DNA from 2 places in the Kinneretia aquatilis genome. Region 2 is predicted to be linked to the other one. Evidence: predicted binding sites of a transcription regulator. Region 2 holds the regulator's gene; the other holds the start of a gene.

Region 1 (14,463 bases), 2.3 Mb from region 2:
GCAGGTAGCGGAAGCTGTTGAGGTTCTTGATCTCGCGGCGGGTGCCGAAGGGCTCGCCGGGCTTGCGCACCGAGACGTTGACGTCGCAGCGGAAGGAGCCTTCCTGCATATTGCCGTCGCAGATGCCCAGCCACATCACCAGGGCGTGCAGGGTCTTGGCGTACTCGCAGGCCTCGGCGGCGGAGCGCATCTCGGGCTCGGAGACGATTTCCAGCAAGGGCGTGCCGGCACGGTTCAGGTCGATGCCGCTCTGGCCGTGGTAGTCCTCGTGCAGGCTTTTGCCGGCGTCTTCCTCGAGGTGGGCGCGGGTCAACTGCACGACCTTCTTCTCGTCGCCGACGAAGAATTCGACCTTGCCGCCTTGCACCACCGGGATCTCGAACTGGCTGATCTGGTAGCCCTTGGGCAGGTCGGGGTAGAAATAGTTCTTGCGCGCGAAGATGGACAGCGGCGCCACCTTGGCGCCCACGGCCAGGCCGAAGCGGATGGCGCGCTCGACCGCACCGCGGTTCAGCACCGGCAGAGTGCCCGGCAGGGCCAGGTCCACGGCCGAAGCCTGCGTGTTGGGCTCGGCGCCGAAGGCGGTGGAGGAGCCGCTGAAGATCTTGGAGACGGTGGACAGTTGGACGTGGTTTTCCAGGCCGATCACGACCTCGTAGCCACGGATCAATTTGCTGCTGCTAGATGCCATGTGCTTAGATTCCTGCGGGAGCGGCACGGTGCCAGTCGGTGGCTTGCTGCAGCGCGTGGGCGGTGTGCAGCAGCTGGCCTTCCTTGAAGTAGTTGCCCAGCAGCTGCAAGCCGACGGGCATGCCGCCTTCGCCCAGACCCACCGGCACGCTCATGCCGGGCAGGCCGGCCAGCGAGCCGGGCAGGGTGAAGATGTCGGCCAGATAGGCCTTGACCGGGTCGTCCTTGCCTTCGCCATGCTTCCAGGCCACGGTGGGTGCCACCGGGCCGGCGATCAGGTCGCAGTGCTGGAAGGCCTGCTGGAAATCGTCGGCAATCATGCGGCGCAGCTTTTGCGCCTGCAGATAGTAGGCGTCGTAGTAACCGTGAGACAGCACGTAGCTGCCGATCATGATCCGGCGCTTGACCTCGGCGCCGAAGCCTTCGGCACGGGTCTTCTTGTACATGTCCAGCAGGTCGTCGAACTGGGCGGCGCGATGGCCGAACTTGACACCGTCAAAGCGGCTCAGGTTGGAGCTGGCCTCGGCCGGGGCAATGATGTAGTACACCGGAATCGCCAGTTCGGTGCGCGGCAGGCTCACATCCACCAGGGTGGCGCCGAGCTTTTCCAGCTCGGCCAGGCCGGCGCGCACAGCGCTGTTGACGTCGGCCGACAGGGCCGCGGGGAAGAACTCGCGCGGCAGGCCGATGCGCAGACCCTTGAGTGGCTGGGCGGCGGTGGCTCCTTCGCGGGCACTCAGCATCTGGGCATGGAAATCCTGCGGGGCTTGCTGCACGCTGGTGGCGTCGCGCTCGTCAAAGCCGCTCATGGCCGAGAGCAGCAGGGCGCAGTCCTCGGCCGAGCGGGCCATGGGGCCCGCCTGGTCCAGGCTGGAGGCGAAGGCGATCATGCCGTAGCGGCTGCAGATGCCGTAGGTCGGCTTGATGCCGGTGATGCCGGTGAAGCTGGCCGGCTGGCGGATCGAGCCGCCGGTGTCGGTGCCTGTGGAGGCCGGCAGCAGGCGTGCGGCCACTGCAGCGGCCGAGCCGCCCGAGGAGCCACCCGGCACGCGGCTGGCGTCCCAGGGGTTGGCCACCGGCTGGTAGGCCGAGTTCTCATTGGCCGAGCCCATGGCGAACTCGTCGCAGTTGAGCTTGCCCAGCGAGACCGTGCCGGCCGCATTCAGGCGCGCCACCACGGTGGCGTCGAAGGGGCTGCGGTAGCCGGCCAGGATCTTGGAGCCGGCCGTGGTCGGCATGTCGGCGGTGACGAAGATGTCCTTGTGCGCCAGGGGCACGCCGATCAGGGCGCCGCCGGCTTGGGCGCCTTCGCCTGCCGCCAGGCGGGCATCCGCCGCACGGGCGCGCGCCAGGGCGTGCTCGGCGTCCACATGGAGGAAGGCGCCCAGCTGGCTGTCGCTGGTCTGAACGCGCTGCAGCAGGTGCTGGGTCAGCTCGATGCTGGAGAACCGCTTGTCGCGCAGGCCTTGGCCCAGCTCGGCCACGCCCAGGTCGTGCAGGGGGGTGTTGTTCGAGATGCTCATTCGATGACCTTGGGAACCAGGAACAGGCCGTCTTCCACGGCCGGGGCGCTGCGCTGGTTGAGTTCGCGCTGGTTGCTTTCGGTGACGGCGTCCTCGCGCAGGCGCAGATGCACCTCCTGGATGGCCGACAGCGGGGTGTACAGCGGCTCGACGCCGGCGGTGTCCACCGCGCTCATCTGCTCGACGATGGAGAAGAAGTCATTCAGCTGGGGCAGCAGGGCGGCGCTTTCGGCCTCCTGCAGCTCCAGGCGCGCCAGATGGGCGATGCGGCTTACGTCTTGTGGTGTCAAGGCCATGGGAAAACCGGGTCCGGAGGTGGCGGAAACATCGGCCGTGGCGAGCTGTAAAGAGCGCAACAAACGGCCCGTCCCAGCCGATAACTAGGGGGTGATCGGGTATTATCTCCGCTTATCTCCAATGTCACGGGGCTGCGTGGCCGCAAGGGCTCACCCAGCCTCGTTGCATATGGCGAACACCGAACAGCCCGACCCCCTCTTTTCCGACCTCCCGACCAACCCGCGAGTCACCCACGATCTCCAGCCCACAGGCTCAGATGTCGGTACTTTGCGCTCCAGACACATCATGTTCGCTTCCCTGCGCCGCTATTTCTCCTCCGACCTCGCCATCGACCTGGGCACCGCCAACACGCTGATTTATGTGCGCGGCAAGGGCATCGTGCTGGATGAACCCTCGGTCGTGTCGATCCGCCACGAAGGTGGCCCGCACGGCAAGAAGACCATCCAGGCTGTGGGCCGCGAAGCCAAGGCCATGCTGGGCAAGGTGCCGGGCAATATCGAGGCGATCCGCCCGATGAAGGACGGCGTGATCGCCGACTTCACCGTCACCGAGCAGATGCTCAAGCAGTTCATCAAGATGGTGCACGACTCCAAGATGCTGCGCCCCAGCCCGCGCATCATCATCTGCGTGCCGTGCGGATCCACCCAGGTCGAGCGCCGCGCCATCCGTGAATCGGCCCTGGGCGCCGGTGCTTCCGAGGTCTACCTGATTGAAGAGCCGATGGCGGCCGCGATCGGCGCCGGTCTGCCGGTGTCGGAAGCCTCCGGCTCCATGGTCGTGGACATCGGCGGCGGCACCACCGAGGTGGGCGTGATCTCGCTGGGCGGCATGGTCTACAAGGGCAGCGTGCGCGTCGGCGGCGACAAGTTCGACGAAGCCATCATCAACTACATCCGCCGCAACTACGGCATGTTGATCGGTGAGCCCACCGCCGAAGCGATCAAGAAGAACATCGGCAGCGCCTTCCCGGGCTCCGAGGTCAAGGAAATGGAAGTCAAGGGCCGCAATCTGGCCGAAGGCGTGCCGCGCAGCTTCACGATTTCGTCCAACGAGATCCTGGAAGCCCTGACCGACCCGCTGAACCAGATCGTCTCCGCCGTGAAGAACGCGCTGGAACAGACCCCGCCCGAGCTGGGCGCCGACATCGCCGAGCGCGGCATGATGCTGACCGGCGGCGGCGCGCTGTTGCGCGATCTGGATCGCCTGCTGGCCGAGGAAACCGGCCTGCCGGTGCTGGTGGCCGAAGATCCGCTGACTTGCGTGGTGCGGGGTTGCGGGATGGCTTTGGAGCGCATGGAGCGCCTCGGCTCCATCTTCACCTCCGAGTGATGGCGGGGGCCTGCTGCGCGGGCGCCAGGCGTTGTTGGGCGGTGCTCGGAATCCTCACGTACAAGAAGTACGTTCCGGTTCCTGCGCTCCGGCCGCCTAGCCTGACACCCGCTCGCGACGGCCTGCCACCTGTTTTGTTTCTCGTCCGATAAGCCGCAACGCAGCGAGTTGAGTCGACATCGCCATGCCCCTCGGCCCCCCAGATCGCAACCCGCCACCATTTTTCCGCCAGGGCGCGTCGGCCCAGGCGAGGTTGCTGCTGTGCGCCGCGCTGGCGGTGTTCTTGATGGTGGCGGATGCGCGTTTTCATGTGGTGGGGCCGGCGCGGGCGGGCTTGGCCTTGTTGCTGCATCCGTTTCAGCGCCTGCTGCTGACGCCGGTGGACGCCTGGGAGAGCTTCGAGGCCTACCGGCTGGGCACGCAGCGGGCCATGGAGGCCGAGGCGCTGGCGCGCCAGCAGCTGGTGCAGCAGGCCGAGCGCCTGGCGCGTGCGGCCCAGCTGCAGGCGGAAAACCAGCGCCTGCGTGCGCTGCTGGAGCTGCGCCCGGCGCTGGAAGTGGCCTCGCTCTCCGCCGAGGTGCTCTACGAAGCGGCCGACCCCTACTCGCGCCGCGTGGTCATCGACCGCGGCAGCAAGCATGGCGTGCAAGCCGGCTCGCCCGTCATCAACGATGCTGGCGTGCTGGGCCAGGTCACCCGGGTCTACACCCTGTCGGCCGAAGTGACCCTGCTGAGCGACAAGGACGCGGCCATTCCCGTGCTCAACACCCGCACCCAGGCGCGCAACGCCGCTTTTGGCAGCAGCGATGGCAATGGCATGGAGCTGCGCTTCCTGGCCGCCAATGCCGACATCAAGCCCGGTGACTTGATGGCCACCTCGGGCCTGGACGGGGTCTACCCCTCTGGCCTGCCGGTGGCCAAGGTGAGCTCGGTCGAGCGCCGTGGCGACACCAGTTTTGCCAGCGTGCGCTTGCAGCCCGTGGCCCAGCCTGACAGCGTGCGCCATGTGCTGGTGCTGCAGCCGCAGGAGCAGCATGCCAAGGCCATGGCTGAAGCCGCGGCCGCACAGGCTGCCGACGCGGCCTCGGCCGCCCAGCTCAAGGCGCAGCGCAAGGCCGCCGCGGCCCAGGCCAAGGCCGAGGGCAAGACCGATGGCAAGAGCGAAAAATCAGATGCGGGAGCTGCCCCATGATCATGCCGCGTGGCGCCGGTCAGCTGCTGCTGCCGGTCAACCCAGCTTTCATCGCCCTGAGCCTGTTCCTGGCCTTGCTGGCCGATATGGTGCCGATCGGCCGCTTCCCGGCCATGCCTGATTTTCTGGCCGTGGTGCTGGTGTTCTGGGGCGTGCACCAGCCGCGCCGGGTCGGCGTGGTCTGGGCCTTTGTGCTGGGCCTGATGATCGACATCCACCATGGCGCCCTGCTGGGCCAGCATGCCCTGGCCTACAGCCTGCTGAGCTTCGGTGCCATCACCCTGCACCGCCGCCTGACCGGCTTCAGCCTGGGCGCGCAGGCCCTGCAGGTGCTGCCGCTGTTCGTGCTGGCGCATGCCGTGTCCTTGCTGGTGCGTCTGGCCGTGGGCGGCATGTGGCCGGGCTGGTTGCTGCTGCTGGCGCCGGTGTTCGAGACCCTGCTCTGGCCGCTGGCCAGCGTGGTGCTGCTGGCGCCGCAGCGCCGCGCGCCCGACCGCGACGCCCACCGCCCGCTGTGAGGCGGCCTGCCGAGCTGTCGATGAACACGCAGACGAAGAAGAAAAAGACCGCGCGATGACGGTGCTCAAGAACGTCAAGCAGGAGCTGGGCCGCTTCCGCCTGCGCTTGCTGGCCGCGGCGGCCTTTGTGCTGTTCAGCTTCGGCCTGCTGCTGGCGCGCCTGGTGTTCCTGCAGGTGATCCAGCATGAAAGCCTGTCGGACCGGGCCGAGTCCAACCGCATCACGGTTGTGCCCATCGTGCCCAACCGCGGCCTGATCAAGGACCGCAACGGCATCGTCCTGGCCAGCAATTACTCGGCCTACACCCTGGAGATCACGCCCTCCAAGGTGCCCGATCTGGAGGCCACCATCGATGCCCTGGCCCAGGTGGTCGAGGTGCAGCCGCGCGACCGCCGCCGCTTCAAGCGGCTGATGAGCGAGAACAAGAACTTCGAATCCCTGCCCATCCGCACCAAGCTGAGCGAGGCCGAGGTGGCGCGCTTCACCGCGCAGCGCTTCCGCTTTCCCGGCGTCGAAATCAAGGCGCGGCTGTTCCGCAGCTACCCGCTGGGCGAGGTGGGCTCGCACCTGATCGGCTACATCGGCCGCATCAACCAGGCCGAGAAAAAGGCCATGGACGAGTGGGAAGAAGAGGACATCGCCAACTACCGCGGCACCGAGTACATCGGCAAGCTGGGCCTGGAGCAGAGCTACGAGCGCGAACTGCACGGCATCACCGGCTTCGAGCAGGTGGAAACCAGCGCCGGCGGCCGCGCCGTGCGCCGCCTGGCCCACCGGCCGCCAACGCCGGGCAACACGCTGATGTTGTCCATCGACATCCGCCTGCAAGCCCTGGTCGAGGAGCTCTACAAGGACCGCCGCGGCGCCCTGGTCGCCATCGACCCGCGCAACGGCGAGGTGCTGGCCTTTGTTTCCAAGCCGACCTTCGACCCCAATCTCTTCGTTGACGGCATCGATGCCGACAGCTGGCGCGACCTTAACGAAGACCTGGACAAGCCCCTGCTGAACCGTGCCCTGCGTGGCACCTACCCGCCGGGCTCGACCTTCAAGCCCTTCATGGCCATGGCCGCGCTCAACAGCGGCAAGCGTTCGGCGAGCACGGTGATCATGGACAACCTGACCTACAGCTTCGGCGGCCGCACCTTCGGCAGCCCGGAAAGCGACCGTCCGGGACCCAAGGACATGCGCCTGGCCATCGTCAGCTCGTCCAATGTCTACTTCTACAGCCTGGCCAATGAGATGGGCGTGGACTTGATCCACGACGAGCTGGAGCCCTTCGGCTTCGGCCGCAAGACCGAGATCGATGTGCAGGGCGAAGTCTCGGGCGTGCTGCCCTCGCAGGCCTGGAAGCGTCGCTATTTCGCCCGCAGCCCGGCCAACCAGAAGTGGTTTGCCGGCGAGACCATCTCGCTCGGCATCGGCCAGGGCTACAACAACTTCACCATGCTGCAGATCGCCACCGCCGTGTCCACGCTGTCGACCGGCGGCCAGCGCTTCAAGCCCCGCCTGGTGCGTGAGATCGAAGACGTGGTACGCCATGAGCAGCGGCGCATCGCCAGCGATGCCCTGCCGCCGCTGCCACTCAAACCCGAGCAGGTCGAGGTGATCCGCAATGCCATGTACGGCGTGACGGTGGAGGGCACTTCCACCGAGGTGTTCCGTGGCGCCGGCTACAAGAGCGGCGGCAAGACCGGCACGGCTCAGGCCGTGGGCCTGAAGGCGGGCGAGCGCTACAAGGACATCAAGGCCGACGAGCGCAAGCGCGACCATTCGCTCTACGTCGCCTTTGCGCCGCTGGAGGCGCCCACCATCGCCCTGGCTGCGATTGTCGAGAACGCCGGCTTTGGCTCCACCTCGGCCGCGCCAATTGCGCGTCGGGTGTTTGATTTCATGCTGATGGGCCAGTACCCCAGCGAGGAAGACATTGCCCTGACCCAGCAGGGCAAAACGAAGGCGCCCGTGGGCCAGCCGCGTCGCATCGATCAGGTGCCGCTGCCGGGCCAGGTCTCGCAGGCGGAGGCTGCAGCATCCGGCGTCGTTGCTGCTGCATCGGCCGCATCGGGCGTGGCGGCGACGGCACCCACGGCTGCGTCAGCGCCTCGTATCCCCTCGCCCGCGGCGCGGCCATCGTCTGCGGTATCGACCTCGAGACCCGCCTCTGCCCCTCGTGCCCTGCCTGCCGGCGCCTCCGGAGTTCGTCCATGAGTGCCAATGCCTTCAACGGTCCCAGCTGGTGGCAGCGCCTGCGACCCTGGTTCTCCGGCTTCGATCTGCCCTTACTGCTGTCCATCGCCTGGCTGATGGGGCTGGGTCTGGTGAGCATGTATTCCGCGGGTTATGACCATGGCACGCGTTTTGTGGATCATGGTCGCAACACCTTGCTGGCGATTGCCCTGATTTTTCTGGTGGCCCAGGTTTCGCCACAGCGCATGATGGCTCTGGCTGTGCCGCTGTACACCGTGGGCGTGGCGCTGCTGGTGGCCACGGCCTTGTTCGGCATCACCAAGAAGGGCGCGACGCGCTGGCTCAATGTCGGCGTGACGCAGATCCAGCCCTCGGAGATCCTCAAGATCGCTGTGCCGCTGATGCTGGCCTGGTGGTTCCAGAAACGCGAAGGGCAGCTGCGCCTGCCGGACTTTGTGGCCGCCTTCATCCTGCTGGCTGTTCCTGTGGGCCTGGTGGCCAAGCAGCCCGACCTGGGCACCTCCATCCTGGTGCTCTCGGCCGGCTTGTACGTGATCTTTTTTGCCGGCCTGTCCTGGCGCTTGATCATCCCGGCCTTTGTGCTGGCGGGGGCGGGCATCACGGCCCTGGTGGTGAGCGAGGAGGCGATCTGCCAGCCCGATGTGACCTGGCCGGTGCTGCGCGAGTACCAGAAGAACCGCGTCTGCACCCTGCTGGACCCGACCAAGGATCCGCTGGGCAAGGGCTTCCACATCATCCAGGGCGAGATCGCCATCGGCTCCGGCGGCCTGACCGGCAAGGGCTTCATGAAGGGCACGCAAACCCATCTGGAGTTCATTCCCGAGCGCACCACCGACTTCATCTTCGCCGCCTACGGCGAGGAGTTCGGCCTGTTTGGTGCCCTGGGGCTGCTGCTCGGCTTCACGGCCCTGATCCTGCGCGGGCTGATGATTGCCTCGGACGCACCCACGCTGTTCTCGCGGCTGATGGCGGGGGCCATCACGCTGAGCTTCTTCACCTATGTGTTCGTGAACATGGGCATGGTCAGCGGCATCCTCCCGGTGGTGGGCGTGCCCTTGCCCTTCATCAGCTACGGCGGTACGGCCATGGTGACCCTGGGCTTTGGCCTGGGTCTGTTGATGTCGATCGCCAAATCGCGGCGCTTCAACCGTTCCTGAGCCCGCCTCACTCCGTGGCGGGCTGAGCCGGCCGCGCATGGAAGCGCACGGTGAAGCGCGCGCCGGGGCCCTGGCCATCGGGTTCGGGCTGTTGACCGGGGCGGCGCGGGCGGGTGTCGTCCAGGCTGAGCTCGGCCTCATGCTGCTGGGCGATCTCGCGCACGATGGCCAGGCCCAGACCGGAGCCATCGACATTGGTGCCCAGGGCCCGGTAGAAGGGCTGGAAGACCTTGTCCCGCTCACTCTCGGGAATGCCCGGGCCGGAGTCTTCCACCTGCAGCACGCTGACCTGGCCGAAGGGGTCTTCGACGATGCGCACGGTGACCGTGCCGCCGGCCGGCGTGTAGAGCAAGGCGTTGTCCACCAGGTTGCGGATCAGCTCGCGGATCAGCAGGGCGTGGCCGTGCAGGGTGAGGCTGCTGGCTTCGGGGTCGGGGCCCTCGTAGCCCAGGTCGATGCGCTTGTCGAGCGCGCGCGGCACGAAGTCGCGCACGGTTTCGGTGGCCAGTTCGGCCAGATTGACCTCACCACGCCGGGCCGCATGCTCCTGGTCCTCGGCCCGGGCCATGGCCAGCAGCTGGTTGACCATGTGCGCCGCGCGCTGGCTGGACAGGGCAATCTGTTGCAGCGAACGCTTCAGTTCAGCAGGCTCGCTGCGGCCTTCGTCAATTTCGCGTTGGGCGAATTCCGCCTGCGTGCGCAGGCCGGCCAGCGGTGTTTTGAGCTGGTGGGCGGCGTCGGCCAGGAAATGCTTTTGGCTGCTGATGGACTGGTCCAGGCGCGCCAGCAGGTCGTTGATGGCGCGCACCAGAGGCGCCACCTCGTCGGGGATGCGGCGCTCGTCGATGGGGCTCAGGTCCGAGCTTTCACGCGAGCGGATGCGGCGCTGCAACTCGTTGAGCGGGGCAATGCCACGCGCCAGGGCCAGCCAGACCAGCAGCACCGCCAGCGGCAGGATCACGAACTGCGGCAGGATCACGCCCTTGATGATTTCGTTGGTCAGGCGCGAGCGTTTGCCCAGCGTCTCGGCCACCTGCACCAGCATGGTTTGGGTGCTGCCCGCCATGCCCTCGGGCGACACCCAGAGGTAGGCCACGCGCACGCGTTCGCTGCCCATGTCTTCATCGCGGAAATGCAGCTCCCAGGGCACGATGACATCGTCCTCGGGCGGCACGGGCAGCTTGGCATCGCCGTTGAGCAGCTCGCCGCGCAGGCCCAGCACCTGGTAGTAGACGGTGTCGGTTTCGTCCGCGCGCAGCAGGGCCGCTGCCTCCGGGGCCAGGGCGTAGCGGGAGCGGGCGCTGCGCCCCTCGGGCAGCGGCGCGGCCGAGGCCACTTGCAGGCCCAGGGTGCGGGCCATTTCGCCGAGCTCTCGGTCGTAGGGCCGGCTGGCGATGCCTTGCGCCACCAGCCAGGTCAGGGCCACGCTGATCGGCCAGATCAGCAGCAAGGGCGCGAGCATCCAATCGAGGATCTCGCCAAACAGCGAGCGTTGGCCGGTTTCAGCCGCCATGGTGGGGCAGGCTCCGGTTGGGCGCGGGCGTGGGCGTGGGCTTCAAGCGCCGGGCTGGATCTTTTCCAGGCAGTAGCCGAGGCCGCGCACGGTGGCGATGCGGATCGGGCCTTGCTCGATCTTCTTGCGCAGGCGGTGGATGTAGACCTCGATCGCGTTGTTGCTGACCTCTTCGCCCCACTCACAGAGGCGCTCGACCAGTTGGTCCTTGCTGACCAGGCGGCCGGCGCGCTGCAGCAGCACTTCCAGCAGGCTCAGCTCGCGGGCCGAAAGCTCGATCATCTGGTCGTTGATGTAGGCCACGCGGCCGGTGGCGTCGAAGCTCAGCGGGCCATGCTTGATCACCGAGGAGGCCGTGCCCAGGCCGCGCCGGGTCAGGGCGCGCACGCGGGCTTCCAGTTCCTGCAGCGAGAAGGGCTTGGCCATGTAGTCGTCGGCGCCCAGGTCCAGGCCCTTGACGCGCTGCTCGACGCTGTCGGCCGCCGTCAGGATCAGCACCGGCATGGAGGAGCCTCGGGCGCGCAGCTTGCGCAGCACCTCCAGGCCATGCAGGCGCGGCAGGCCCAGATCCAGGATGACCAGATCGAACTCATGCGAAGCCAGGGCCGCATCGGCCTCGGTGCCGCTGCCGACCTGATCCACCGCATAACCGGAGGCGCGCAAGGAGCGCAGCAAGGCATCGGCCAGGACTTGGTCATCTTCGGCAATCAGGATGCGCATGCGTCAGTCTCCATCACTCATGGCCAAGGGGCTAGTTCCCGCATTCTAGGGATGCCAGCCAGGGCTTCGGCGGCTCACAGCTGCTTGTGCGCGGTGAAATCAAGCGCCATCCGAATTTTGACTTCATCAATTGCTGGCTCATCCAGTGAGCCAGTGGCACCCTAGGATTCAGCCATGACACGGCGAGCGCCGAAACGGCTTGCCAAAGTGCAATCGTCAAACTACTGTACAAACATACAGATTGCGACATAATCCGCCCAGCCCTTTTCAGGAGAACGAATCATGGATGCCCCCGTCAAAGCCCTCAACACCGAAAAAGCCAAGGCCCTGCAAGCCGCCCTCAGCCAGATCGAGAAGCAGTTCGGCAAGGGCTCCATCATGCGCCTCGGTGAAGGCGAGGTGATCGAGGATATCCAGGTCGTCTCCACCGGCTCCCTGGGCCTGGACATCGCTCTGGGCGTCGGTGGCCTGCCGCGCGGCCGTGTGGTCGAGATTTACGGCCCGGAGTCCTCGGGCAAGACCACCCTGACCCTGCAGGTCATCGCCGAGATGCAAAAGCTGGCCGGCACCTGCGCCTTCATCGATGCCGAACACGCGCTGGACATCCAGTACGCGCAAAAGCTGGGCGTCAATCTGCAAGAGCTGCTGATCAGCCAGCCCGACACCGGCGAACAGGCCCTGGAAATCGTCGACGCCCTGGTGCGCTCCGGCTCGGTCGACCTGATCGTGGTCGACTCCGTGGCCGCGCTGACGCCCAAGGCCGAACTCGAAGGCGAAATGGGTGATTCCCTGCCGGGTCTGCAAGCCCGCCTGATGAGCCAGGCCCTGCGCAAGCTGACCGCCACCATCAAGAAGACCAACTGCATGGTCATCTTCATCAACCAGATCCGCATGAAGATCGGCGTGATGTTCGGCAGCCCCGAAACCACCACCGGTGGCAATGCGCTCAAGTTCTACGCCTCGGTGCGCCTGGATATCCGCCGCATCGGCTCGATCAAGAAGGGCGATGACGTCATCGGCAGCGAAACCAAGGTCAAGGTCGTCAAGAACAAGGTCTCGCCTCCGTTCAAGACCGCCGAGTTCGACATTCTTTACGGCGAAGGCATCAGCCGCGAAGGCGAGATCATCGACATGGGCGTGATTGCCAAGGTGGTTGAAAAGTCGGGCTCCTGGTACGCCTACCAGGGCGAAAAGATTGGCCAAGGCAAGGACAACGCCCGCGAGTTCCTGCGCGAGAACCCCGACATCAGCCGCGAGATCGAAAACCGCATCCGTGAATCCCTGGGTGTGGCGCTGCTGAACCAGACCGGCGCGGCCGAGTAAGGACGCCCCGTTGCGGCAGCCCGGCCTGCAACCGTTTTGCCAGGCCTCGGGGCACCTGGCCGCGGCGGCGCTTGAAGCCCTGCGGCTTGGCTGCCCGGTGTGCTGCCGAGCCCTGAACTTCAAATTTCCTCGTGAGAGCTGCCCAGCCCCTCTCTCTGAAGGCCCGGGCCATTGCCCTGCTGGCCCAGCGTGAGCACAGCCGCAGCGAACTGCGGCGCAAGCTGCTGCGCATCGCCCGCGATCAGCGGGCTGCCGCTGCGCGCCAGGCGGCCTCGGTGAAGGAAAGTCTGTGCGGCGGCCCGGCCTGGTTCGAGCCTCTGGTGCCAGAGTCCCCCGAGCGCTTGAGCGCGCGCGAGCAAGACGAGGGTGGCGCGCGTGAGGTCCCCGAAGAGGGAGGCTCGGAAGAACCCGCTGCCGCCATCGCCGCCGAGGTGGATGCCCTGCTGCTGTGGCTGCAGGAGCGCGGCTACCTCGATGAGGAGCGTTTCGTCGATGCGCGCATCCATGCGCGGGCACGACGCTTCGGCAGCCAGCGCATCCAGCAGGAGCTGGCACAGCACGGCGTACAAATGAGCGCCGAACAGCGGGCCAGCCTCAAGGACAGCGAGCTGGCCCGAGCCCGCGAGGTCTGGCAGCGCAAGTTCGCCGGTCGTTGGCCTGAGGATGCCGCCATGCGCGCCAAGCAGACGCGATTCTTGATCAGCCGGGGTTTTGGCAGCGAGGTGGTGCGCCGCATCTTGCGCGGCCCGGCGGACGAGGACGAAAGCTGATCTCGACCGGCCGCCGCGCCAGCCCCGCGTCCTTGATCCGGGTCAACCCTGAGTGAATTGTCACCTTGGGCGACGGGCGAACTGGCTGCACGACAGCTTGGTGAAAGGCTTGGTGCAGTGCGACATGCTACATTCTCGCCCTGCGCAAATGCCCGGCGGGCGGCGGATTCATGCCGTTAGATGCCGGTTTGCGAAGCCGTTTTGCCACCCATGTCTCTCTCATCCCCCACCTCCGAGCGCCGTTTGCTGCATCGCCGCGCCATCGATGTGCAGGTCTATGCACGCGATGATGGCCTGTATGAGGTCGAGGCTGGGTTGACCGACACCAAGACGCGCGACCTGCCGCTTGCCACCGGCCTGCGCTTGGCCGGCGACCCCATCCACGCCATGCAGCTCCTGCTGACGGTGGACGCCGAGCTGAACGTGCTGGCAGCCCGCTCCGCCACCACCTGGATGCCTTACGCCGGCGTGTGCGACGAACATGGCAATGCCTACGGCCGCTTGGTCGGCCTGAACCTGATGAAGGGCTTCCGTCTAGGCCTCAAAGAGCGTCTGGCCGGCGTCAAGGGTTGCACGCACCTGACCGAGCTCTGCCAGATCCTGCCCACCGCTGTCATTCAGGCCTTTGCCGGCCTGGTGCTGGATGTGCGTGAAGGCAGTGCCGATGGCCTGCCGCCCTTCCAACTCGACCGCTGCCACGCCCTGCGACGCGATGGCGAGGTCGTTCGTACCCATTACCCTCGCTGGTACCGCAGTGCCGACGCAGCCTCACCGCTGGCCGCCGTCACCGCGATGCCCGCCTCCACTTCCTGACTTTCCTCACAAGCGAGACCCCTATGAAGATTCACGAGTACCAGGGCAAGGAAATCCTGCGCCAGTTCGGCGTGCCGGTGCCGCGCGGCATCCCGGCTTTCACGGTGCAAGAAGCCGTTGAAGCCGCTCAAAAGCTGGGCGGCCCGGTCTGGGTGGTCAAGGCGCAGATCCACGCCGGTGGCCGTGGCAAGGGCGGCGGCGTCAAGCTGGGCCGTTCGCTGGATGACGTGAAGTCGCTGTCCGAGCAGATCCTGGGCATGCAGCTGATCACGCACCAAACCGGCCCGGAAGGCCAAAAGGTGCGTCGCCTCTACATCGAAGAAGGCGCTGACATCAAGAACGAACTCTACGTCTCGCTGGTCACCGACCGCGGCACGCAGAAGGTGGCCTTCATCGCTTCCAGCGAAGGCGG
Region 2 (14,463 bases):
AGAGCCGACCTCGGTCGACCAGGTCGGCGACATGATCAAGAACGGCCGCCGCGGCACGCTCTCGGGCAAGCTCAAGGTGAAGGGCGTGCAAGGCCATGTGGCCTATCCCCAGCTGGCCCGCAACCCGGTGCATCAGGCCGCCGCGGCCATTGCCGAGCTGGCGGCCGCCCGCTGGGACGAAGGCAACGACTACTTCCCGGCCACCACCTTCCAGATCTCCAACATCCATGCCGGCACCGGCGCCACCAACGTCATCCCCGGCGAGATGGTGGTGGATTTCAACTTCCGCTTCTCGACCGAGTCGACCCCGGAAGGCCTCAAAGCCCGTGTGCAATCGCTGCTGGCCCGCCACGGCCTGGAATACGCGCTCGACTGGACCCTGGGCGGCGAGCCCTTCCTGACCCCCGTGGGCACGCTGAGCGGCGCCGTCTGCGCCGCCATCGAGGCCGAGACCGGCCGCCCGACCCAGCTCTCCACCACCGGCGGCACCTCGGACGGCCGATTCATCGCCAAAATCTGCCCGCAAGTGATCGAGTTCGGCCCCATCAACGCCAGCATTCACAAGGTGGACGAGTACCTGCCGGTCGACAACCTCGATCCCTTGAAGAACATCTACCGCCGCACGCTGGAGCAGCTGCTGAACTGACCTCAAGTCCAAACTCGACGGCAGCCCAAGACCTGCAAGAGCAGGCAGTGCAGCCCGCGCAAGCACGAACGCATGCGCAAAACCAAACCAATCAGGCAGGCAGGGAGGCCATGGAGATGACAGAAGAAAGCACAGGCATGCGTGCAGCAAAGCGCTGGGCGCATCAAGCGCTCGCAGTGATCAGTGCTTTGGGCCTCTGGGTGGCCTGCGCTCAGCCCGGCTGGGCCGCCTGCAAGGTTCAGAGCCTGGAGTTGCCAGTCACGATGAAGGGCTCTCGGGCAGTGGCCACACTGGGCATCAACGGGCAGGACATTCCCCTGATCGTCGACAGCGGCGCGTTCTTCAGCACCCTCACCCATGCCGCAGCCCAGCAGCTGAAGATGAAGGTGCGTGCCCTGCCCTGGGGCATGGAAATCACAGGCGTGACCGGGCGAGACGAACACGCGGGCCTTGCCACCGCAGAACGCATCAATTTGCTTGGCGGCGAGTTGCCCAACGTCGATTTTGTGATCGGCGGCAACGACGACCGCAACGGCACCATGGGCCTTTTGGGCCGCAACATCCTGTCGGTGGCCGACACCGAATACGACCTGGCGCATGGTCTGGTTCGCCTGATGTTCCCCAACGAAGATTGCGACAAGCATGGCATGGCTTACTGGGCCGGCGACACGCCGGTTTCAGAGATCGAGCTGCTGCGCCCCGACCGCAAGGCCAAGACTCCCGCCATCGAAACCATCGCCCTGGTCAATGGCAAACGCCTGCGTGTGTTGTTCGACACCGGCGCCCGCACGGTGATGTCGCTCAAGGCGGCCAAGAGTGTCGGCGTCACGGATCTGAAGGCAACCGGCCGGGTGGGCGGTGTGGGCCAAGGCACGGTGGCCGGCTGGAGCGGCGCGATCGATCGCTTCGAGCTGGGGGCCGAAGTGGTGCACAACGTGCGCCTGAGCGTCGCTGACTTCGAGCTGCGCGAGATCGACATGCTGCTGGGCGTCGACTTTTTCCTTTCGCACCGCATCTATGTGTCCAAGAAGCAGCGCCGCATGTACTTCACCTACAACGGCGGCCAGGTGTTCGCGCTGAGCAAGCCCGAGCCCAAGGACGACAGCGACGAAGCCAAGTCCAGCGGCCTGCCCGAACTCGGCCCCGAAGCCAAGGCCTCGTCCTACGCCCGGCGCGGCGCGGCCTCGATGGCGCGCAAGGACTACAAAGCAGCCTTGGCCGACCTGGACCGCGCCTGCGAGATGGAGCCCCAAGTCGCCGAACACCGCGTGATTCGTGCGACCCTGCACCTGCAGATGCGACAAGCGAAGCTGGCCAAACAAGACCTGGACGCAGCGCTGGCGGCAGACCCGGCGCACGCCGAGGCAAGGATGAAGCGGGCGACCTTGATGGCCAAGCCGAGCAAGCCGGATGCCGCGCTCCAGGACCTGGACGAACTGGATCGCCTGCTGCCCGCGCAAGCCCCGCAGCGCCTGCAGATGGCGCAGATCTACCTGCGCCTGCAGCACCTGCCCGCCGTGGTGAAGCAGCTGGACCATTGGCTCGCGGCCTACCCGCATGACCTGGCCACCGCCGACGCGCTGAACCAGCGCTGCTGGACGCGCGTGATGCTCCACAGTGACTTGACACAGGCGCTGCGGGACTGCGATCGGGCCATCGATCTGGATGCCGAGCAAGGCAAGTACTTCGACAGCCGAGGCTGGTTGCGCCTGCGGCAGGGTGAGTGGCACAAGGCCCTGGCCGATTTTGATCGTGCGTTGAAGCTGGACGACAAGCTCGCCTGGCCCCACTACGGCCGTGGCATCGCACTGGGCAAGCTGGGCGACGCCGCAGGCGCCCAAGCTGCACTCGCAGCAGCGCGCGAGCGCCGTCCGGAGATCGACCAGGAGGCGGGTCGTTACGGCCTGGCGGTCGACGCGGCCGCGGCCAAGCCCGCACCAGCCTCCGCGCCCTAGGCCGACAGCCTGTGGCTGCTTGCCGGTGACGGGTTGGCAGTGACGGGTTGGCGGTAACGGGTTGGCGAGGGGGCGCGCGCCATCGGCGACAATCACGCCCTGCCCTTCACCGAGCCCCCATGAATTTACTGAACTGCATCGAGGCCCAAGCCGCCCGCCTTTCCGAGGCGGGCGTTTCGTTTGGCCATGGCACGGCTGTCGCCTTTGACGAGGCCGCCTGGCTGGCGCTCTGGGCCCTGGGGCTGCCGCTGGACCAGCTGGACGAGCACGAGGCCCTGACGCTGAGCGACGCCCAGCAAGCGCGCATCGCCGAGCTGGTCGAGCAACGCATTGCGACGCGCAAGCCTGCCGCTTACCTGACCCGCGAGGCCTGGTTGCAGGGCGTGCCGTTTTACGTGGACGAGCGCGCCATCGTGCCGCGCAGCTTCATTGCCGAGCTGATCGCCGATGCCAGCATCGATGCCTGGCTCTCCGACCAGACCACCGAGGTGCTGGACCTGTGCACCGGCAATGGCTCGCTGGCCGTGCTGGCCGCCATGGCCTGGCCCGAGGTGCAAGTGGATGGCCTGGACCTGAGCGCCGAAGCCCTGGAAGTGGCACGCATCAATGTCGACAAGCATGGCCTGCAGTCGCGCATCCGGTTGATGCAGGGCGATGGTCTGGCGCCGGCCCTGGCGGCCGGCCGCCGCTACGACTTGATTCTGTGCAACCCGCCCTATGTCAACAGCGAGACCATGTCCCGCCTGCCGGCTGAGTACCGCGCCGAGCCCGAGCTGGCCCTGGCCGGCGGCGATGACGGCATGGATTTCATCCGCCGCCTGCTGGCCGAGGCACCGGCCGTGCTCAAACCGCGCGGCGTGCTCTTGCTGGAGATCGGCAATGAGCGCCCGTTTTTTGAAGCCGCCTTCCCCGAGCTGGAGGTGGCCTGGATGGACACCTCCTCGGGGGCCGACCAGGTGCTGCTGATCACCGAAGAATCCCTGAACATGATGAACGCCCACAAGAACAAGAACCCGGAAGGTCGCCACACGCCATGATCACCCTGCGCAATATCACGCTGCGACGCGGCACCAAGGTCGTGCTCGACGACGCCAGCGTCGTCCTGCAACCGGGCGAAAAAGTCGGCCTGGTGGGCCGCAACGGCGCCGGCAAGTCCAGCCTTTTTGCGCTGTTGACCGACCGTCTGCAAAGCGACAAGGGCGAGGTGGACATCCCCCGCCAATGGGCCGTGGGTGAAGTGGCCCAGAACATGCCGGAAACCGACATGCCGGCGACCGAATTTGTGCTCGAAGGCGATGTGCGCCTGATGGCCGCGCGCCAGGCCCTGGCCGATGCGGAAGCGGCCGAGGATGGCCATGCCATGGCCGACGCCCATGCCCTGCTGATGGACGCCGGCGCCTTCGACGCGAAACCGCGCGCGCAGGCCTTGCTGATGGGCCTGGGCTTCAAGGGCGAGCAGGTCGATGCGCCGGTGAACAGCTTCTCCGGCGGCTGGCGCATGCGTTTGCAGCTGGCCCGCGCCCTGATGTGCCCGGCAGAGCTGATGCTGCTGGACGAACCGACCAACCACTTGGACCTGGACGCCCTGGTCTGGCTGGAAGCCTGGCTGCAGCGCTACGACGGCACCCTGATCGTGATCAGCCATGACCGCGAGTTCCTGGACGCCATCACCAAAGTCACCCTGCACCTGGACGAAGCCAAGCTGCACCGCTACGGCGGCAACTACACGGCCTTCGAGGCCATGCGCGCCGAGCGCATGGAGCAGCAGCAAGCCGCCTTTGGCAAGCAGCAAGAGCGCATTGCGCACCTGCAGAAGTTCATCGATCGTTTCAAGGCCAAGGCCAGCAAGGCCAAGCAGGCGCAGAGCCGGGTCAAGGCCCTGGAGCGCATGGAAAAACTGGCACCGGTGCTGGCATCAGCGGACTTCAATTTCGAGTTCCGCGAGCCCGTCAGCCTGCCCAACCCCATGCTGATGTTTGACGATGTGGCTTGCGGTTATGAGGTCGACGGCGTCGAGAACATCATCGTGCGCGGCATCGACCGCTCGGTGCTGGCCGGCCAGCGCATTGGCATCCTGGGCGCCAACGGCCAGGGCAAATCCACCGTGGTGAAAACGGTGGCCCGCATGCAGCGCGCCATGGGCGGCAAGATCACCGAAGGCAAGGGCCTGACGATCGGCTACTTTGCCCAGCAGGAAATGGACGTGCTGCGGCCGGAAGAAGGCCCGCTCTCGCACATGGTCCGCCTGGCCAAAGAGGTGAGCCCGCAGGCGCGCGAGCAGGAGCTGCGCGATTTCCTGGGCCAGTTCCGCTTTGTTGGCGACATGGTCAACCAGCAGGTGGGCAGCCTCTCGGGGGGCGAGAAGGCCCGCCTGGTGCTGGCCATGCTGGTGTGGCAGCGCCCCAATCTGCTGCTGATGGACGAGCCCACCAACCACTTGGACCTGAACACCCGAGAGGCGCTGTCGATTGCGCTCAACGAGTTCGAAGGCACGGTGATGCTGGTGAGCCACGATCGCGCCCTGCTGCGCGAGGTCTGCGACGAGTTCTGGCTGGTCAGCAAGGGCGTGGTGTCCCCGTTCGACGGCGACCTGGACGATTACCAGCGCTGGCTGCTGGACCAGTCCAAGGAAGCAGCCAAGGCCGCCAAGGATGCCGCCAAGGCCCTGGCCAAAGCCGGCAAGTCAGGCAGCACGGTGGCGGCAGCCACCCCGGCTCCAGTTGCTGCAGCCGCCCCTGCCCCGACCCCGGCCCCGGCCGCGCGCGAGGACCGCAAACTCAGCGGCCAAGCTCGCCAAAAGCTTGCCGACCAAACCCGCCCGCTTCGCAAGGAGATGGACGCCATCGACGCCAAGCTCAACAAGCTGGCCGATGAACGCACGGCCCTGGAGGCCCAACTGGCGGAAGGCAAGGCGACACCGGCTCAGATCGTTGAAGCCGGCAAGCGCCTCAAGGCCATCCACGACGAGTTGGAAAGCGCCGAGCTGCGCTGGCTTGAGCTCAGCGCCGAGGTCGACGCGATTCACGCGGCGGCTTGATCGCAAGCGCAGCCCCTACGCACCGATGAAAAGGGCCCGAGATTTCTCGGGCCCTTTTTTGTTTTCTGGCGCAGGGCTTCAGACGTTCAGGTCAGCAAAACCAGGGCCGCAGCCAGCGCCGCCGGCAGCGCCTGCACGAACAGAATCTTCTTGCCCACCGTGGCGGCGCCGAACACGCCGGCCACCACCACGCAGCCCAGGAAGAACAGCTGCGTCGGCACACCGGCCGCGCCCTGCAGCAGGCCCCACACCAGGCCGGCACTCAGAAAGCCGTTGTACAGGCCCTGATTGGCCGCCAAGGTCTTGCTGGCCTCAGCAAACTCCGGCGTCAGGTGAAACACGCGCCGACCCAAAGGCTTGGTCCAGAAGAACATCTCCAGCACCAAAAAATACAGGTGCAAGGCGGCCACCAAGGCCACCAAACCATTCGCCACCATGCTCATCGCCATCTTGTGCTCGCTTTCAGGACACCGGGTCTGCTTGGCCCTGCGCTGCTGAGTCGCAAACGTCTAGCAGCAAGACCCTTAGCCACATAAATTGTGTGCAATTAAATTGAGGACTACATTATCGCCCATGTCACGCCCATCCAACTGTCCCCAGCCCGACATGCCGCAGCTTGCCCCGGCGGCCGCCGCAAACGAGGACTGGCTGCGTCTGGATCAGCAGCTGTGCTTTGCGCTCTACGCCAGCTCTCTGGCCATGACCAAGCTGTACAAGCCCTTGCTGGAGCCCTTGAGCCTGACCTACCCGCAGTACCTGGTGATGTTGGTGCTTTGGGAGCAGGACGGCATCAGCGTTTCCACCCTGGGGCAACGCCTGTCGCTCGACTCCGGAACGCTCACGCCCCTGCTCAAACGCATGGAAACGGCGGGTTTTGTGAAACGGCAGCGCGCCGCGCAAGATGAACGGCGTGTCGACATCCTGCTCACGCCCATGGGCCTGGCCCTGAAGGTGCAAGCCCAAAAGATTCCACCGCGACTGGCCTGTGCGGCCGCCTGCTCTTTGGAAGAACTGAGTTCCCTGACCCGACGCCTGCATGAGCTGCGACAGCAGCTGGCGGTCGCCGAACTTTCACCCACCACCCCTGATTGATAGGAAGCACATCACCATGGCACTCGACAAAGTCCTCTACACCGCTCGCGCCACCTCCACCGGCGGCCGCCAAGGCAGCTCATCCAGCTCGGACGGCGCGCTGAACGTGCAACTCTCGACACCCAAGGAATTGGGCGGCGCCGGCGGCCCGGGCACCAACCCCGAACAGCTGTTCGCAGCCGGCTATTCGGCCTGCTTCATCGGCGCCCTCAAGCATGTCGCCATGATGAAGAAGGTCGCCCTGCCGGCCGAAGTGTCCATCACCGCCGATGTGGGCATCGGCCCGATCCCGGCCGGCTTCGGCATCCAGGTGGCCCTGAACATCTCGGTGCCCGGCGTGGACCGCAGCCTGGCCCAGGATCTGGTGGACGCCGCCCACCAGGTCTGCCCCTACTCGAATGCCACCCGCGGCAATATCGACGTCACGCTGACCCTGGCCTGAGTCGACCGAGCAAGGCCAGAGGCGCGAATCAGCGCGGCACGGGGCTTGAGAGCAAATCCAGCAGCAGCTCGATTCGCGCCTTCACCGGGCTCAGCGCTCCCGCGCTGGGCAAGGCCTCGGCCGAGGCAGTGACCAGCCCGGCATCGCAGCGCGTGCTTCGCAGCACGCGCACGCCTTGCTGCTGCGCCTCGCGCAAAGCTGCCTCCAGGGCGTGCGACAGGCTGCCATTGCCGGTACCGGCCACCACCAGCCCATCCACACCCTGCGCCAACAAGGCTTGAACCACCGAGCCATCGGCGCCGACATGGTTGAGCACGATCTGCACCCGTGGCCAGCTCAGGTCGCCTTGGGGCAAGTGGGCAAGACCTACCACCGGCTGCGCACCGCGCTGCGGGCCCGCTGCAAACCAGCGCACCCCCCCCTCCTCCATCGCCCCCAGACGCGCGCCGTCGGCCGACGCGAAGGCATCGACCCGGTAGCTGTGCACCTTGCGCACCTGCTCGGCGGAATGGATGCTGCCGGCAAACATCACCAAAACACCCGGCACCCTACCTTCCGCAGCGAGAGTGACTGCATCCAGCAGGTTCTGCGGACCATCGGTCTGAAGGGCGGTCGCGGGCCGCATGGCCGCGGTGATCACCACGGGCTTGCCGGGTGCCAGGACGCGCTGCAGGAAATAGGCGGTCTCTTCCAAGGTATCCGTGCCGTGGGTGATGACCACGCCGGCCACTTCTGGACGCGCCAGATGCGCCGCGACCCGTTCCGCCAGCAGACGCCAGGTCGCGAAATCCATGTCCTTGCTGTCCAGCTGCACAACTTGTTCGGCCTCCAGCGCACGGCGGGCGAGCGGCGGGATCGCCGCAATCAGCTGTGCGACACCGAGCTGCGCGGCCTGATAACCGACATTGTCCGAGGCATCGGCCGCCGTACCGGCGATAGTGCCACCGGTTCCGAGAATCACGACCAGCCCCGATTTCGCTTCAAACACCGGCGCATTCACGGCAATTGTTTCTTGCTTGCTTTGCAATTTTGAATTTCCTGGATGAAAATACAGTCACTGGATAAATATTCAGGCAATCAAGCCCCAGGGCCCCAAGCAGAGGACGACCACCGTGGAAGACAGCCCGAAACTCACCGCGCGCCAACAGCAGATTCTCGATCTGGTGCGAGCCGCCATCGAACGCACCGGCGCTCCACCGACCCGGGCCGAAATCGCCGCCGAGCTCGGTTTTCGTTCTGCCAATGCCGCCGAAGAGCATTTGCAGGCCCTGGCTCGCAAAGGCGCGATCGAACTGGTCGGCGGCACCTCGCGCGGCATCCGCCTGAAGTCTGACACATTGAGAGCGCTCAACTCCGCACGCGATGCCCGAGAGTCACAAGAGGCGCGCGAGTTTCAAGCTGGATATGCGCGCGGCCGCGCCGCGCCCCGCGGCAGCGATCGACAGCAACTCGATTTCCCTTTGGCCAGCCTGGCACAGCTGAATCTCCCTTTGATTGGGCGCGTGGCCGCCGGCCACCCCATCCTGGCGCAGGAGCACATCGAGCAAAACTACGCCGTCGAGGCCAGCATGTTCGCCAAGAAGCCCGACTTTTTGCTCAAAGTGAAAGGCATGAGCATGAAAGACATCGGCATCATGGATGGCGATCTTTTGGCCGTGCAGAAAGCCTCGGACGCCAAGAACGGCCAGATCGTGGTGGCCCGAATCGGCGACGAAGTGACCGTCAAGCGATTCAAGCGCGGCCGCAGTGGCATTGAGTTGCTGCCCGAGAACAGCGATTTCGAACCGATTCAGGTGGCCGCCGATGACGACAGCTTTGCCATCGAGGGGCTGGCGGTGGGCCTGATCCGCAATCAGATGTTCAGTTGATCCCCCGACCGCACGATGTGCAGCCCTTGCCCGGGTCGGGCTTACTTGCTCCGCCCGTCGATAGACAGCCAACGACGCGTCTGAATCGCTGGCCGCCTCGTTCGGGGAAGAACCAGCACAAACAAAAGAGCCTCCAATGGAGGCTCTTTTGTTTGTATTCACAATCGTCCTGGCCGGACGGAAGCTTGATCAAACATTTGTCCAGTCACGAGGTGTGTGGGTAGCGCAAAGCAATCTGCACCAACCCCAAAAGATGCGCCGCCTGAACTCGCAAGGCCCATACCAAACCCCGTATCGAACCCTTGCATTACTGCAGCTGAATACCTCACAGACGATGCTCCATTGCTGAGGCTTGATCTCCAGCAGAGTTTTCGCGACTGAACCGCCGGAACGACAAGGAAATGTCGGGCAGGTATAGATCAAACAGCCCGTTTTCATCAACAGCGCAAAGCCACGAATATCGAGTGGCAAAGAAAAAACCCCGCAAACTTTCGTTTGCGGGGTTTCTCAATATGTTGGCGGAGTGGACGGGACTCGAACCCGCGACCCCCGGCGTGACAGGCCGGTATTCTAACCAACTGAACTACCACTCCAGATGAGCCACAATATCGAAATCGATATTGCGCTGCACCGGACAAGTTACGCAGTGTTCATTCAAACACTGCCAAGCCTTGTCAAACTTGGCGTCCCCTAGGGGATTCGAACCCCTGTAGTCACCGTGAAAGGGTGGTGTCCTAGGCCTCTAGACGAAGGGGACTCAACCTTCTAGCCTGATCACATCCTGAATCGCGCGCCACTTCCAAACAAAATTTGGTGGTGGAGGTAAGCGGGATCGAACCGCTGACCTCTTGCATGCCATGCAAGCGCTCTCCCAGCTGAGCTATACCCCCAGATCCTTGCGAATCTCGGTCGCCGCGCCATTCAAGCGTGTCAAACCTCAAACAACTTCACAAATAACAGCGGCCAATCTCTTGGCCGCCTTTGAAATCTACCGCAGCAGATTTCTTCAACGCAGACAAAGACATTTCAATCTTTGCCTCAAAGCTGGCGGAGTGGACGGGACTCGAACCCGCGACCCCCGGCGTGACAGGCCGGTATTCTAACCAACTGAACTACCACTCCAGATGATGATTTAAATTATATACACAATTTAAATCACATCAAACAAGTTTGCAGCTATTTTTCAATAACTACCAAGCCTTGTCAAACTTGGCGTCCCCTAGGGGATTCGAACCCCTGTAGTCACCGTGAAAGGGTGGTGTCCTAGGCCTCTAGACGAAGGGGACTAAACCTTCTTATTAACTGCCGCATAGTATACAGCAATTAACTCTATATATTCAAGCTCTGCAGTATATCGCAAAACTTTTGCATCTGAACCGCGCGCCACACAAACTCAATTTGAATTTGGTGGAGGTAAGCGGGATCGAACCGCTGACCTCTTGCATGCCATGCAAGCGCTCTCCCAGCTGAGCTATACCCCCGACGATTCTTATCAGTACTTCAGACTGCCTAGCCGCTCCTTGCGGATCGACTCGCCTTCCAAAGCACCGCGAGACATCTAAAGTTTCGCGCTGTTCAAGCAAGACATAGATTATAGGACGCTTTTTACAAGGAGCGCAAGCGTTTCACAACAATTTCTTGTTCGAACAGTTCCAGCACCGCGTCGACGCTGGGCGTTTGCACACGCCCGCACACCAATGCCCGCACCGGCATGGCCAGCTGAGGCATCTTCAGGCCATGCGCGCCGATGGTTTCCTTGATGGCGGCGGCAATGACGGGCTTGCTCCACTCAGGCAGTGCTTCAAGCTTGTCCGCCAGCGCAGCCAGGGCCGGCTTCACCGCGTCCGTGACATGCGCCGCCAGATCCTCGGCCGAGGGGCTGACCGGGCCGAAGTACATGGCCAGCCAGTCGGCCAGAGCCACGGTCGTCGAACAACGGTCCTTGAACAGGCTGCACATGGGCGCGAGATTGGCGGCATCCACCTGCACGCCGCGTGCAGCGAAATGCGCCGCCACCAGCGCAGCCAGACGGCTGTCATCTGCCTGCTTGATGTATTGGCTGTTGACCCATTCCAGCTTGGCCGGGTCCCATTGCGCGGGGCTCTTGTTCAGATGGCTGCCATCGAACCAGGACACCAGTTGCTCGCGGCTGAACAGCTCGTCATCGCCGTGGCTCCATCCCAGGCGAGAGAGGTAGTTCAGCATGGCCTCGGGCAGGTAACCCCCCTCTTCGTAAGCCGTGACACTGACCGCGCCGCGGCGCTTGGACAGCTTCTGACCATCGTCACCCAGAATCACCGGCACATGGCCAAAGGCCGGCAGCGGCGCGCCGAGGGCACGGAAGATATTGATCTGCCAGGGCGTGTTGTTGACATGCTCATCACCGCGGAACACATGGCTGATCTGCATGTCCCAGTCGTCCACCACCACGGCGAAGTTGTAGGTCGGCACACCCAGGCTGCCGGCCGGCGCGTCTTCAGCGGCGGGACGCACGATGATCAGGTCGTCAATCTCGCGGTTGTTGATGGTGATGGGGCCCTTGACCAGATCATCCCAGGTGACGTCACCGTCCAGCGGATTCTTGAAACGCACCACCGGTGTCACACCGGCCGGCACGGGCGGCAGCACCTTGCCGGGCTCCGGGCGCCAGCGGCCGTCGTAACGGGTTTTCTCGCCGCGCGCGCGTTGAGCCTCGCGCATCTCGTCCAGCTCGGCGGGCGTGCAGTAGCAGCGGTAGGCCTTGCCTTCAGCGATCAATTGCTCGGCCACCGCGTGGTAGCGCTCCAGGCGCTGCATCTGGTAGATCGGGCCTTCGTCGTAGTCCAGGCCCAACCATTTCATCGAAGCCAGGATCTGCTCCACCGAATCCTGGGTGGAACGTGCCACATCGGTGTCCTCTATGCGCAGCACGAACTTGCCACCGTAGTGGCGGGCATAGGCCCAGGAGTACAGGGCTGTGCGGGCCGTGCCCAGGTGCAGAAAACCGGTCGGCGACGGCGCAATGCGGGTGCGCACGGGAGTGTTGGCGTGTTGGCTCATAAGCTGTTCAAAGTGGAGAGGCCGCGGTTCAGGTCATCGGTGATGTCGTCGACATGCTCAAGACCGACGGCCAGACGGATCAAGCCCTGGCTGATGCCGGCGGCCTGGCGCTGGGCCTCGCTGAGGCGACCATGCGAGGTGGTGGCTGGGTGGGTGATGATGGATTTGGTGTCGCCCAGATTGGTGGCGATGCTGAGCACCCGGGTGCTGTTGATCACATGGAAGGCCGCGGCTCGCGCGGCCTCGGGCGTGTCGGCCTTCAGCTCGAAAGACAGGACCGCCCCGCCCTGCCCCGACTGCTGACGCATGGCCAGTTCATGCTGGGGATGCGAGGGCAAAGCCGGGCAGTACACCCGTGCCACCTCGGGCCGGGCCTCCAGCCAGCGGGCCACGGCCAGGGCTTGTTCGCTCTGGGCCTTCATGCGCAGGCTCAAGGTCTCCAGGCCTTTCAAAATGACCCAGGCGTTGAAAGGCGAGAGCACCATGCCGGCCGTGCGCATTACCGGGCCGAACACGTCCTTGATCAGGCGATTGGGGCCACATAGCGCACCGCCCATGACCCGGCCTTGGCCGTCCATGTACTTGGTGGCCGAGTGCATGACCAAGTCGGCGCCAAAGCGCGTGGGCTGCTGCAGCGCCGGCGTCGAATAGGTGTTGTCCACCACCAGCAGCGCACCGGCACCATGGGCGATATCGGCCAGGGCGCGGATGTCGCAGACCTCGGTCAGCGGGTTGGTCGGCGTCTCGGCGAACAGCAGCCGGGTGTTGGGGCGCAGGGCCGCGCGCCATTCGGCTAGCTCGGTCTGCGAAACGAACGTCGTCTCCACCCCGAACTTGCCAAACTCCTTGGCGAACAGATTGATGGTGGTGCCGAAAACCGAGCGCGAGCACAGCACATGGTCGCCCGCCTTGAGCAAGCCCATGCAGAGCAGCAGGATGGCGCTCATGCCGGTGGCGGTGGCGATGGCGCCTTCGGTGCCTTCCATGGCGGCCAGGCGCGCTTCCAGGCTGCGCACCGTCGGGTTGCTGGTGCGCGAGTAGGTGAAGTCTTCCGAGTCGGCAAAGCGCTGGGCCGAGGTGGCTGCGTCCGGCTGCACATAGGCGCTGGTCAGGAACAGGCCTTCTGAGTTTTCGCAATGCTGGCTGGGCGGCAAGGCCGTGCGCACGGCCAGAGTCTCGGGGCGCAGGCCCTCGGGCAGCGTGGCGCGGGCGATGCGGCGGGCTTCCTCGCTCATGCTCATTGGCCCTCGCCCCCGCTTTGCAGGGCCAGGCGGGTGCGGGCCGGGCCGTCTTCTTCGTCGCCCTGGGCGCGGCGCTGGGCTTCAAGCTTGGCGAAGTCTTCGGCGGTCACATCGCCGGTGATGTAGCGGCCGTCGAAGCAGGACGCTTCAAAGCCTTGCAGATTCGGCTGCAGGGCCGCGACCACGCGCTTCATTGCATCCACATCCTGGTAGATCAGCGCATCGGCGCCGATGAAAGCGCGGATCTCTTCGATACTGCGGTTGTGCGCCACCAGCTCTTCGCTGGTCGGCATGTCGATGCCGTAGACATTGCGGAAGCGCACCGGCGGCGCGGCCGAGGCCAGATAGACCTTGCGCGCACCGGCCTCGCGGGCCATCTGCACGATCTCCTTGGAGGTGGTGCCGCGCACGATGGAGTCATCGACCAGCAGCACATTGCGGCCCTTGAACTCCAGGCCGATGGCGTTGAGCTTTTGGCGCACCGACTTCTTGCGCGCGCCCTGTCCCGGCATGATGAAGGTTCGGCCGACGTAGCGGTTCTTCACAAAGCCTTCGCGGTAGGGCTTGCCGATGCGATGGGCCAGCTGCATGGCCGAGGGGCGGCTCGATTCCGGGATCGGGATCACCACATCGATGTCGCTGGGCGGCATGGTCGAGATCAGGCGCTGCGCCAGCGTCTCGCCCATGTTCAGACGGGCCTGGTAGACCGAGATGCCGTCCATCACCGAATCCGGGCGGGCCAGGTAGACGAACTCGAACATGCAGGGGTTCAGCGTCGGGTTCTCGGCGCATTGCTGGGTGTGCAGCGTGCCGTTCATGTCGATGAACAAGGCCTCGCCGGGCGCCACATCGCGCACCAGCTGGAAGCCGTTGCCTTCCAGCGCCACGCTCTCGCTGGCCACCATGAATTCGCCATCGGCCGCCTGGCCGAAGCACAGTGGGCGGATGCCGAAGGGGTCGCGGAACGCCAGCAAGCCATGGCCGGCGATCAGGGCGATCACGGCATAGCTGCCCTTGATGCGCTTGTGCACGGCACGCACGGCCTGGAACACGGCCTCGGGGCTCAGCGGCAGGTCGCGCGCGACCTGCTCCAGCTCATGCGCCAGCACATTGAGCAGCACCTCGGAGTCGCTCTCGGTGTTG

The links. Region 2 encodes LexA, which represses DNA repair genes until DNA is damaged. Its sites were predicted from a motif close to ACTGTATNNNNATACAGT; they were not measured.
Region 1: the regulator LexA is predicted to act here: its motif matches at 11,369-11,386, upstream of recA (recombinase RecA).

The regions. Positions count from the first base shown of each region.
Region 1 covers NZ_POSP01000003.1:2,710,787-2,725,249, reverse strand. Annotated here, with positions in the region: gene gatB (Asp-tRNA(Asn)/Glu-tRNA(Gln) amidotransferase subunit GatB) at 1-691, opposite strand, end outside; gene gatA (Asp-tRNA(Asn)/Glu-tRNA(Gln) amidotransferase subunit GatA) at 696-2,213, opposite strand; gene gatC (Asp-tRNA(Asn)/Glu-tRNA(Gln) amidotransferase subunit GatC) at 2,210-2,509, opposite strand; gene C1O66_RS14850 (rod shape-determining protein) at 2,796-3,839, shown strand; gene mreC (rod shape-determining protein MreC) at 4,024-5,031, shown strand; gene mreD (rod shape-determining protein MreD) at 5,028-5,549, shown strand; gene mrdA (penicillin-binding protein 2) at 5,605-7,755, shown strand; gene rodA (rod shape-determining protein RodA) at 7,752-8,912, shown strand; gene C1O66_RS14825 (sensor histidine kinase) at 8,920-10,425, opposite strand; gene C1O66_RS14820 (response regulator transcription factor) at 10,468-11,145, opposite strand; gene recA (recombinase RecA) at 11,428-12,468, shown strand; partial or broken gene C1O66_RS24735 (recombination regulator RecX) at 12,600-12,695, shown strand; gene C1O66_RS24425 (regulatory protein RecX) at 12,744-13,238, shown strand; gene C1O66_RS14805 (DUF2889 domain-containing protein) at 13,449-14,051, shown strand; gene sucC (ADP-forming succinate--CoA ligase subunit beta) at 14,075-14,463, shown strand, end outside.
Region 2 covers NZ_POSP01000003.1:378,436-392,898, forward strand. Annotated here, with positions in the region: gene dapE (succinyl-diaminopimelate desuccinylase) at 1-646, shown strand, start outside; gene C1O66_RS04995 (aspartyl protease family protein) at 784-2,601, shown strand; gene prmB (50S ribosomal protein L3 N(5)-glutamine methyltransferase) at 2,721-3,638, shown strand; gene C1O66_RS05005 (ABC-F family ATP-binding cassette domain-containing protein) at 3,635-5,638, shown strand; gene C1O66_RS05010 (DUF1304 domain-containing protein) at 5,725-6,081, opposite strand; gene C1O66_RS05015 (MarR family winged helix-turn-helix transcriptional regulator) at 6,245-6,730, shown strand; gene C1O66_RS05020 (organic hydroperoxide resistance protein) at 6,747-7,172, shown strand; gene C1O66_RS05025 (asparaginase) at 7,201-8,172, opposite strand; gene lexA (transcriptional repressor LexA) at 8,285-9,040, shown strand; tRNA gene C1O66_RS05035 (tRNA-Asp) at 9,557-9,633, opposite strand; tRNA gene C1O66_RS05040 (tRNA-Glu) at 9,722-9,797, opposite strand; tRNA gene C1O66_RS05045 (tRNA-Ala) at 9,855-9,930, opposite strand; tRNA gene C1O66_RS05050 (tRNA-Asp) at 10,086-10,162, opposite strand; tRNA gene C1O66_RS05055 (tRNA-Glu) at 10,251-10,326, opposite strand; tRNA gene C1O66_RS05060 (tRNA-Ala) at 10,446-10,521, opposite strand; gene gltX (glutamate--tRNA ligase) at 10,646-12,079, opposite strand; gene C1O66_RS05070 (O-succinylhomoserine sulfhydrylase) at 12,076-13,314, opposite strand; gene purF (amidophosphoribosyltransferase) at 13,317-14,463, opposite strand, start outside.